DNA from 3 places in the Sphingomonas sp. AP28 genome. Region 2 is predicted to be linked to each of the others. Evidence: riboswitches for the same ligand, from Rfam matches in the RefSeq annotation. Region 2 holds a riboswitch; each other region holds the start of a gene.
The links. A riboswitch is a leader RNA that binds a small molecule or an ion and turns the genes downstream of it on or off. The one in region 2 is predicted to bind cobalamin.

Region 1: it holds a riboswitch for cobalamin, as region 2 does, so the genes downstream of both, AC1MH0_RS03155 (DUF1636 domain-containing protein) here and AC1MH0_RS10525 (TonB-dependent receptor) in region 2, are expected to answer to the same signal.
Region 3: it holds a riboswitch for cobalamin, as region 2 does, so the genes downstream of both, AC1MH0_RS02260 (HoxN/HupN/NixA family nickel/cobalt transporter) here and AC1MH0_RS10525 (TonB-dependent receptor) in region 2, are expected to answer to the same signal.

The regions. Positions count from the first base shown of each region.
Region 1 is NZ_CM155283.1:713,246-716,486, reverse strand. It holds gene AC1MH0_RS03165 (NAD(P)/FAD-dependent oxidoreductase) at 1-770, opposite strand, end outside; gene cobO (cob(I)yrinic acid a,c-diamide adenosyltransferase) at 825-1,430, shown strand; cobalamin riboswitch at 1,596-1,791, shown strand; gene AC1MH0_RS03155 (DUF1636 domain-containing protein) at 1,964-2,371, shown strand; gene cobT (nicotinate-nucleotide--dimethylbenzimidazole phosphoribosyltransferase) at 2,368-3,241, shown strand, end outside.
Region 2 is NZ_CM155283.1:2,311,354-2,314,594, forward strand. It holds gene AC1MH0_RS10510 (complex I NDUFA9 subunit family protein) at 1-25, opposite strand, end outside; tRNA gene AC1MH0_RS10515 (tRNA-Leu) at 138-224, shown strand; gene AC1MH0_RS10520 (Arm DNA-binding domain-containing protein) at 398-790, shown strand; cobalamin riboswitch at 916-1,152, shown strand; gene AC1MH0_RS10525 (TonB-dependent receptor) at 1,322-3,241, shown strand, end outside.
Region 3 is NZ_CM155283.1:542,476-545,716, forward strand. It holds gene AC1MH0_RS02255 (S9 family peptidase) at 1-1,104, shown strand, start outside; cobalamin riboswitch at 1,166-1,380, shown strand; gene AC1MH0_RS02260 (HoxN/HupN/NixA family nickel/cobalt transporter) at 1,562-2,611, shown strand; cobalamin riboswitch at 2,838-3,050, shown strand; gene cobW (cobalamin biosynthesis protein CobW) at 3,150-3,241, shown strand, end outside.

The sequences.
Region 1 (3,241 bases), 1.6 Mb from region 2:
TAGTCGCCGGTGCTGAGATGCAGGCCGCGGAGTTGGCGGGTACCGGCTTCCTTGACGATGTCGAGACCGTCGACGCGGGTCGAGAAACGGTATTCGCCACCGAGTGCCTCGATCGTCTCGCGCATGCTCTCGACCATCGTGACGAGGCGGAAGGTGCCGATATGCGGGTGCGCTTCGGTGAGGATTTCCGGGGGCGCGCCGGCCTTGACGAACTCGGTCAGGACCTTCCGGCCTAGATGGCGCGGGTCCTTGATCTGGCTCCAGAGCTTGCCGTCGGAGAAGGTCCCGGCACCGCCCTCGCCGAACTGGACGTTGGATTCGGGGTTGAGGACGCTCCTGCGCCAGAGGCCCCAGGTGTCCTTGGTACGCTCGCGAACGACCTTGCCGCGGTCGAGGATGATCGGGCGGAACCCCATCTGCGCGAGAATCAGGCCCGCGAAAAGCCCGCAGGGGCCTGCGCCGACGACTACCGGGCGGGGGCCGGTGTAGTTCGGGCCTGACTTGGTGACGAAGCGATAGCCGGTGTCGGGCGTGCGCTGGACGTGGCGATCCTTCCTGAAGCGCGTGAGGACGGTGTCCTCGTTCTTGAGCGTGACGTCGACCGAATAGACGAGCTGGATGTCCATCTTGTCGCGGGCGTCGTGTGCGCGCCGCGCCACGGTGTAGCGGATCAGGTCGCGCGGAGTGACGCGCAGGCGGTCGCGGATCGCGGCAGGGAGCGCTTCGTCGGCGTGGTTGAGCGGCAGCTTGAGGTCGGTGATGCGGAGCATGCCGCACGCTCTAGCGCCGCGCGGCGCGATCCGCCATCGGGGGCAGGAGAGGAGATGATCATGCGGACCGACGACGAGCAGAATGCCAAGAGCGCCAAGCGGAAAGAGGTCCAGGACCGGATCGTCGCGAGCAAGACGATCGAGAAGGGGCTGATCATCGTTCACACCGGCAAGGGCAAGGGCAAGTCGACCGCCGCGTTCGGCATGGCGGTGCGAATGATCGGGCATGGGCGCAAGGTTGGCGTCGTGCAGTTCGTGAAAGGCGCGATGGCGACCGGCGAGAAGGCGATCTTCGACGCGTTTCCGGATCTGTGCGAGTTCAAGCCGATGGGAGAGGGGTTCACCTGGGACACGCAGGATCGCGCGCGCGATATCGCTGTGGCGCGCGAGGCGTGGGACGAGGTGAAACGGATGGTTGCCGACCCGTCCTATGCGATGGTGGTCGCGGACGAGCTGAATATCGTGCTGCGGTATGACTATCTGCCGGTCGACGAGGTGCTGGCGGTGCTGGCGGCCAAGCCTGAGATGACCCATGTCGTGGTGACCGGGCGGAACGCGCCGGATGCGCTGATCGAGGTGGCGGACCTGGTGACGGAGATGACGCAAGTGAAGCATCCGTTTCGGTCCGGAGTGAAGGCTCAGGCGGGCGTGGAGTTCTGAGCCCAACGTCATGCCGGGCGCGTTCCGGCATCCACGGTTCCGCAAGCTCGGCGGTGGTAGGTATGCGGACGGGTGGACCCCGGAACTAGTCCGAGGTGACGGAGTGATTGGGACGGGTGCCTTCAATCATCGGGTGTTGTCTTGCGCCTCTTCATCCGCCCGCGTAACGCTCGACCTGCGACAGGTTTTCCCGAGGCGGCAACGCTTATGGAAATGAAAATGGGAACGGGAAACACCCGGCTGCCCCTGCAACTGTACGCGGCGAGCCATCGTGCCTCATGCCATTGGGATGGTCCCGAGAAGGCGGCGCGGCCGGCGTTGACCCGCGAGCCAGGAGACCTGCCCGTCGCGGTCGTCTTTCGTTTGGCCAGGGTGCGCCGAACGGACGGGTAACACCCCGAGCGACGACATCGCTTCGCGTCGCGCGAAGGCAGGAGGCGTGCGCCTCTCGCCCTTTGCGCGGTGCGGGACCGACTGTCCCAAGGGGTTCCTATGCCAATTTCACGTCATTCTAAGATCGTCCGGGTACGGACATGCTGAAGCCGGTCGAGGACGGCGTCGCGGTGGTCGCGTGCAATACGTGTCGCCATTCCGCGGACTCGCGCGATGACGAGCAGGGCCAGCGTGGCGGCGCGCGGCTGGTCAGTGCGCTGAAGGCGGTGCAGGCGAGCGATCCCGCCTATGCCGACGTAGCCGTGCAGGAAATGCCGTGCCTGTTCGCGTGCCAGGATTTCTGCACCATCCATCTGCGCGCACCTGCCAAGGTCGGCTATGTGCTCGGCCGGTTCGAGCCCACCGAAGACGCCGCGCGCGCGATCCTCGATTACGCGCGGCTCTATGGCGAGAGTGCGTTCGGGCAGGTGCCGTTCAAGCAATGGCCGCAGGGGGTGAAGGGGCATTTCATCACCCGCACGCCGCCCGCCGGGTTCGTGGTGGAATGACCTTTTTTCCGACGACCGGGGCATTTCTATCGTCCTTGAGCGCGTTGCCGGAGCCCGACGAAGCCGCTCGATCGGCGGCGGTGACGCGGCAGGGGCAACTGACCAAGCCGCCGGGTTCGCTCGGGCGGTTGGAAGAGATTGCCGTCTTCATGGCCGGCTGGCAGGGCCATGAACGCCCGCGGCTCGATCGCGGCCGGGTGGTGGTCTTCGCGGGTAATCACGGCATCGTCGATCGCGGTGTCAGTGCGTTTCCGGCCTCCGTCACCGCGCAGATGGTGGCCAATTTCCAACATGGCGGTGCGGCGATCAATGCGCTGTCGCGCGCGGCGGGGCTCGATCTCAGAGTCGTCCCGCTCGATCTCGACCGGCCGACGACCGATTTCACCGTCGCGCCTGCGATGTCGGAAGAGGAATGCCTCGCGGCGATCAACGCGGGCGCCGCCGTCGTTGCGGACGCGCCCGATCTGATCGTGCTCGGCGAGATGGGGATCGGCAACTCGACCTCGGCCGCCGCGCTGTGCCTCGCCAGCTTCGATGGCTCGGCACGCGACTGGGTCGGGCCCGGTACCGGAGTCGACGACGACGGCATGGCCCGCAAGATCGCGACCGTGGAGGCCGGGCTGGCGCTGCACTGGGACGCACTGACCACCCCGTTCGAGACGCTACGCAGGCTTGGCGGTCGTGAACTTGCGGCGATCGCAGGCGCGGTCCTCGCGGCGCGTCTCGCTGGCATACCCGTCATGCTCGATGGCTTCATATGCTGTGCCGCGGTCGCGCCGATCGCCGCTGCGTGCCCAAATATCCTCGCGCATTGTCTTGCCGGCCACGTGTCGGCCGAGCCCGGTCATGCGCGCCTGTTGCGGGCATTGG
Region 2 (3,241 bases):
TCAGCGTCACCAGTTTGTCGTTCATCGCGCGTCCGTCCACTTTGTTTTGCCTGCCAATCACGAATAACCCCTTGCCCCAGCAAGAGGCGTGTTGACAAGCATCGCGACCCTCCCCTAGAGGCGCCCTCCTACCCCGTGCCCGGATGGCGGAATTGGTAGACGCACCAGCTTCAGGTGCTGGCGATCGCAAGGTCGTGGAGGTTCGAGTCCTCTTCCGGGCACCATTTTCCTGTTCGCGGTGATCCGCGGACAGTTGAGAAATCAACGGAAATCTGCGATAAGGCGGCGCGATCTGGTCGCTGCTGTTCGCCCCTGTCCGCGCATAGTCGGACAGTTTTGGGGGGCAAGGTGGGGGCCACGGCGAATGAGCTTCTGGAGTGGCCCCCAATGCCTCTGAGTGACGTTGCAATCCGCGCTGCCAAGCCTGCTGCAAAGCCCCTCAAGCTCTCGGACGAACGAGGGCTCTTCCTCGATCCAGCCGTCCGGCGGCAAGCTGTGGCGACTAAAGTACCGGATCGGCGGAAAGGAAAAGAAGCTGTCTTTAGGCCGCTATCCGGATGTGTCGTTAAAGGAGGCGCGTGAACGCGCCGGTGAGGCGCGTAAGCCGATCGCCGTCGGCGTCGATCCATCCGAGAAGAAGCGGTCCGATCGTATCGAGGCGACCTTGAAGGCGGCGAACACGTTCGCGATCGTCGCTGAGGAATATATTACAAAATCGGAGCGGGAACCCCCTGGCTGGCGAGAGCGCTGTTTCAGAATTCGCCGTGCCCGCCTGCACGGCGCAGACTAACCCTCCACAGGTATTAATTTACGGCAGAGGCAAGCGTCATATAAAGGAATCTTTATATGACCGCTCACGAACCTTGCGGATTGGTACCGTCACAGGTACGCCAAAGGCCCGGCTGATATTGTTGGTCGGGCAATGATCGCGCTGGTGTCCCGAGAGGGACTTAATAGGGAACACGGTGTGGGAGATACTCTCCCGAAGCCGAGGCTGTCCCTGCAACTGTAAGCGGCGAGTGAGACGTACATCGCGTCCTCTTTCGGAGGGTGCAGCCACTGGACCAACGCCGTAACGGCCGAGATCCGGGAAGGCCGTATGTCGAGCGACGACCCGTGAGCCAGGAGACCTGCCAGCGTCTGGTCGCTCTTGCTTTGGTCCAGGGGATGGTCGGGGCACGGTTCTTCCGTCTGAGCGACGAACGAGCGGCGGGGGTCGCATCGGTTCGTGTCGCGAGCGCTTGCGTCCGCCTGCCGACGCGTGCCGACCGTTCAAAGCGGACGCCCCCGTCCGAAGTCGCTTGGCGCACGGGGGACGGACATGAAGAATCTAAGATTACGAACAAAATGGCTCGAATGCGTGGCTATCGCCTCGGCATGTAGCACCACACCCGCATGGGCTCAGGTGCACGCCACCGAGGCTGTGCCTACACAGGTACCGAACGACATAGTCGTGTTCGGCCGAGGCGAAGCAAAGATCGGTGTTGCGCATGCAGCGAGTGAGGGCACCGTCGCCGGTGCCGACCTTCTGGTTCGCCCGCTGCTACGCGTTGCCGAACTGCTAGAAGCGATACCTGGCATGGTCGCTGCGCAGCATTCGGGAAGCGGCAAGGCCAACCAGTATTTCCTGCGTGGCTTCAATCTCGATCATGGATCGGACTTCACGACCTATATCGACGGGGTGCAAATGAACCTGCGCACCCACGGTCATGGCCAGGGCTATCTCGATCTCAACGGACTGATCCCGGAGATCGTCGCGCGCGAGGATTTTCGCAAAGGGCCATACCGTGCCGATGGCGGCGACTTCGCGCTCGCGGGGGCTGCCTACATGACCACGATCGACAGCTTTGCCCGGCCGTGGCTTTCGGTCGAGGGCGGCTCTTATGGCTATGGTCGGATCGCCGCGGGCGGGACGATTGATGGGATTGGTGCGGGGAAGCTGACGCTCGTTGCGCAGACCAAGGTCTATGACGGACCTTGGGAGGAGCCCGAGCATCTAAAACATGCATCTGGCTTCGCGAAATATACCGCTCCAGCTGGTGCAGGCCAGATCGAAGCGTCGCTCAACGCCTACCGCGCGACCTGGCGTCCGACCGAACAGATTCCCGAGCGCATCATCGGTACCGCGCTCTGCAAGGACGTGTTCTGCTCACCCGATCCGACTGCACGCGGCGAAACGACACGGCTCGTTGGCAACGTCGCGGTGCGCCAGCCTGACTGGCACGCCAATGTTTATGGTCAGTTCTACAACTGGTCGATGTACTCGAACCCGACCTACACCGATCCGGACGGGACCAGCGCGCAGATCCGCCAGTTCGACAAACGCTGGATCGTCGGCGCGACGGGCGAAAGGCGCTGGACGCTAGCACCGACCCTCGCCGTCTCGCTCGGTACCGAAGAGCGCTACGACCATATCGGCAGCGTCGGTGTGTACCGCACCAGCGCGCGATCGTTCCTGTCGTCGCTCGGCCGCTACCATGTCGAGGAAGCGTCGGCAGCAGTGTACGGCGAGGCGACGTGGACGCCGGCTGCGGGTCTCCGCCTGATCGGTGGGGTTCGCGGGGACTATTATCATTACGTCGTTCGCGCGCGCGATCAGGCGGCGGTCTTGGCCGGCGAAGGCAGCGGCGACGACACGATCCTATCGCCCAAGGCGTCGATCGCGTACTCGCCGACCGACCGGCTGGAGTTCTACGGCAACTGGGGACGTGGGTTCCACTCTAACGACGTCCGCGGCGCGGTAAACGTCGAAACGCCGGTGCCTGTGCTGGTCCGCGGCACCGGCCGTGAAGTCGGCGCCCGGTGGCAGTTACCCGGCATTACGCTGACCGCGACCTATTGGTGGCTCGACGTCGACAGCGAACTGCGCTTCGTCGGAGATTCCAACGCGGTCGAGCCGACCGGCGCGAGCGAGCGTCGTGGCTATGAACTGGTGGCGTTCTGGCGGCCCAGGCCGTGGCTTGCGATCGACGGCAACTATACGGCAAGCCGATCGCGCTACGACAATGGCGACCGCATTCCCAACGCCTTCGAGAACGCCGCATCCGCCGGGATCGCGCTGGTGCTCAATCCGTGGGAGGCAAGCGTTCGCGTCCGTCACCTCGGGCCTTATCCGCTGATCGAAGACAACAGCGTCCGGGATCCAGGAAGCACCGTCATCAACGTCCGGGCGGCTCGCAAGATCGGACGGTTCGAGGTTTACGGCGAGGTGCTCAACATCCTCGACGGCCGCGACAAGGAC
Region 3 (3,241 bases), 1.8 Mb from region 2:
AGCGACACCGTCTTCATCGAGGGCTTCAAGCCGTTCGACGGGTTCGTCGCGATCGACCAGCGCGAGGGCGGCAACCGCATGATCCGCGTCCTCAGCGATGCGGGCAAGTCGACCGCGGTCACCGCGGACGAACCCGCCTATCGCATGTCGCTCGACGTCAACGAGGAGACCGCGACGCCGTGGGTCCGCTACACCTATGGGTCGCTCGTGACGCCGACGACGACCTACGAGGTCAACACGAAGACCGGCGAGCGTCGCGTGCTGAAGGTCGCCCCGGTGCCGGGCTACGACACCGCGAAATACGTCACCGAACGCGTATGGGCACCCGCACGTGACGGCACGCGCATTCCCGTCTCGCTGGTCTACGCCAAGGGCACCAAGCGCGACAGCACCGCACCGCTCTTCCAATACGCCTATGGCAGCTACGGAATTTCAAGCGACCCGGCAGTCGATCCCGGCCGGATCGGCCTGCTCGATCGCGGCGTGGTGTATGCGATCGCACATATCCGCGGCGGGCAGGAGATGGGGCGCGGCTGGTATGACGACGGCCATCTGCTGAACAAGAAGAACAGCTTCACCGACTTCATCGACGTCACCCGCTATCTCGTCGCGCAGAAATACGCGGCGAAGGACCGCGTGGCGGCGATGGGCGGCAGCGCCGGCGGGCTGCTGATGGGCGGCGTCGCGAACATGGCACCGGCGGACTACAAGCTGATCATCGCGCAGGTGCCGTTCGTCGATGTCGTCACGACGATGCTCGACGCGTCGATCCCGCTGACGACGTTCGAATATGACGAGTGGGGCAACCCCGCGCAAAAGGCGTCGTACGACTACATGCTGAGCTATTCCCCGTACGACAACGTCAAGGCGAAGGCCTATCCGGCGCTCTATGTCGGCACCGGGCTGTGGGACAGCCAAGTACAATATTACGAGCCCACCAAGTGGGTCGCCAAGCTCCGCGAACTCAAGACCGACACGAACCCGCTGCTGTTCCGCGTCAACATGGAGGCAGGCCATGGCGGCAAGTCCGGCCGGTTCGAGCGCTATCGCCAGAATTCGGAGTGGCAGGCGTTCATGCTGCAACAGCTCGGCCTCGCGAAATAGCGCGACCGTTGGCACGCGACCCAAAGCAGGGTACCGAACACGCGGGACGCGGCTTCCAGCCGTCTCCCATGATCGCGTCGGTGCCCGGAAGGGCTTGATTGGGAATGCGGTGCGGACGGTTCGCCGTCCCATGCCGCGGCTGTCCCTGCAACTGTAAGCGGCGAGCGAGACGCACGAGCCCTTTTCGCGAGGGCAGCCACTGGGTGAAAACCTGGGAAGGCGTGCATCGAGCAGCGACCCGCGAGCCAGGAGACCTGCCGGCGTCTGGTCGCTCTTGTCCCGGTCCAGGGGGTGGCCGAGGCACGGTGAACGCCGCCTGCGTGACACTGGCTGAGCGACGACCATGTGGCGGGGGCCGCATCGGTGTCGTGCGTCGGCCGCTCATGGCGTCCGGTCGTCGCGTGACCCGGCCGTTCGCGGCAGGCCCCGGTCCTCGTCGGACGCTCGGGGTTTGTGCATGACGACTTTGACACTTGAAAGACCGACGCGGGTTTCGACCCGAAAGCGCATCGGCTGGATGTTCGCAGGCTTGGTCGCGGCCAACATCGCCGCATGGTGCTGGGCGTTCTCGCTGTTCCACGCCCAACCGCTAATGCTGGGCACAGCCTTGCTGGCCTGGGGGCTCGGTCTGCGTCACGCGGTCGACGCCGACCACATCGCCGCGATCGACAACGTGACGCGCAAGCTGATGCAGGACGGACAGCGCCCGGTTGCGGTCGGCTTCTGGTTCGCGATCGGCCATTCGGGGATCGTGCTCATCGCCGCCGTCGCGATCGCACTGACCGCGAACGCGCTGTCGCAGTTCGAGGCGTTCAAGCAAGTCGGCGGGGTGGTCGCCACCGTGATCTCCGCGGTGTTCCTGTTCACGATCGCGGCGATGAACCTCATCATACTCCGGTCGGTCTGGCGCACCTTCGGCCATGTCCGCGGCGGCGGCACCTATGTTGAGGAGGACCTCGACCTCCTCCTCGGCAACCGCGGTTTGCTCGCCCGGCTGTTCCGCCCGATGTTCAGGCTGGTCACGCGGAGCTGGCACATGGCGCCGCTCGGCTTCCTGTTCGGACTCGGTTTCGACACGGCAACGGAGGTCGCGATCCTTGGCCTCTCGGCAAGCCAAGCCGCCGACGGTCTCTCGATCGGTGTCGTCCTCGTCCTCCCCGTACTGTTCGCGACCGGCATGGCGCTGGTCGATACCGCCGACGGCGTCGTCATGCTCGGCGCCTATGAATGGGCGTTCGTGAAGCCGATCCGCAAGCTCTACTACAACATCACGATCACCTTGATCTCCGCCATCGTCGCGATCGCGATCGGCGGGATCGAAACGCTGGCGCTGCTTGGATCGAAGCTCGGCTTCACCGGCGGGATATGGGACGTCGCCACGGCGCTCGGCGAGAACTTCAACGGCCTCGGCTTCGCGATCATCGGCCTGTTCGTACTCTGCTGGGTGCTGAGCTTCGCGATCTACCGCTGGAAACGCTTCGACGAGATCGAAGTCGTGCACGGATAGCGCCGCCATCACCGAGTTGGACGCGCGCTCGATCCTCCCCCGCCAGGGGGAGGTGGCGCGAAGCGACGGAGGGGGAGGGCGGCGATCACGTTTGCTCTTGTCCTCCCCCTCCGTCTGGCAAGCGCCAGCCACCTCCCCCTGGCGGGGGAGGATTCGAAACTAGCGATATGCGAATTGGCACGCCCTCGGAAATCCTCTAACCCACCCCCAAGGCTCGGTTTCACCGAACCTCACAGATCGCGCCGGTGCCCTTCGGGGCTTGAATGGGAATGCGGTGCGGGAGTTCCTCCCAATGCCGCGGCTGTCCCTGCAACTGTAAGCGGTGAGCGAGACGCACACGCCCTTCACGAGAAGGGCAGCCACTGGGTGAAATCCTGGGAAGGCGTACGTCGAGCCTCGACCCGCGAGCCAGGAGACCTGCCAGCGCAACGGTCGCTCTTGCTACGATCCAGGGGATGGTCGCGGCACGGTACTCCGTCTGAGCGACGAACGCGTGCGGCCCTATGGTCGTGCGTGCGTGTGCTCGCAGGAGAATATAATGTCCGATCGTTCGCCCAATTTGGCAAAGGTCCCCGTCACGATCGTCACCGGCTTTCTCGGAGCCGGCAAGACCACGCTCATCAGCCACCT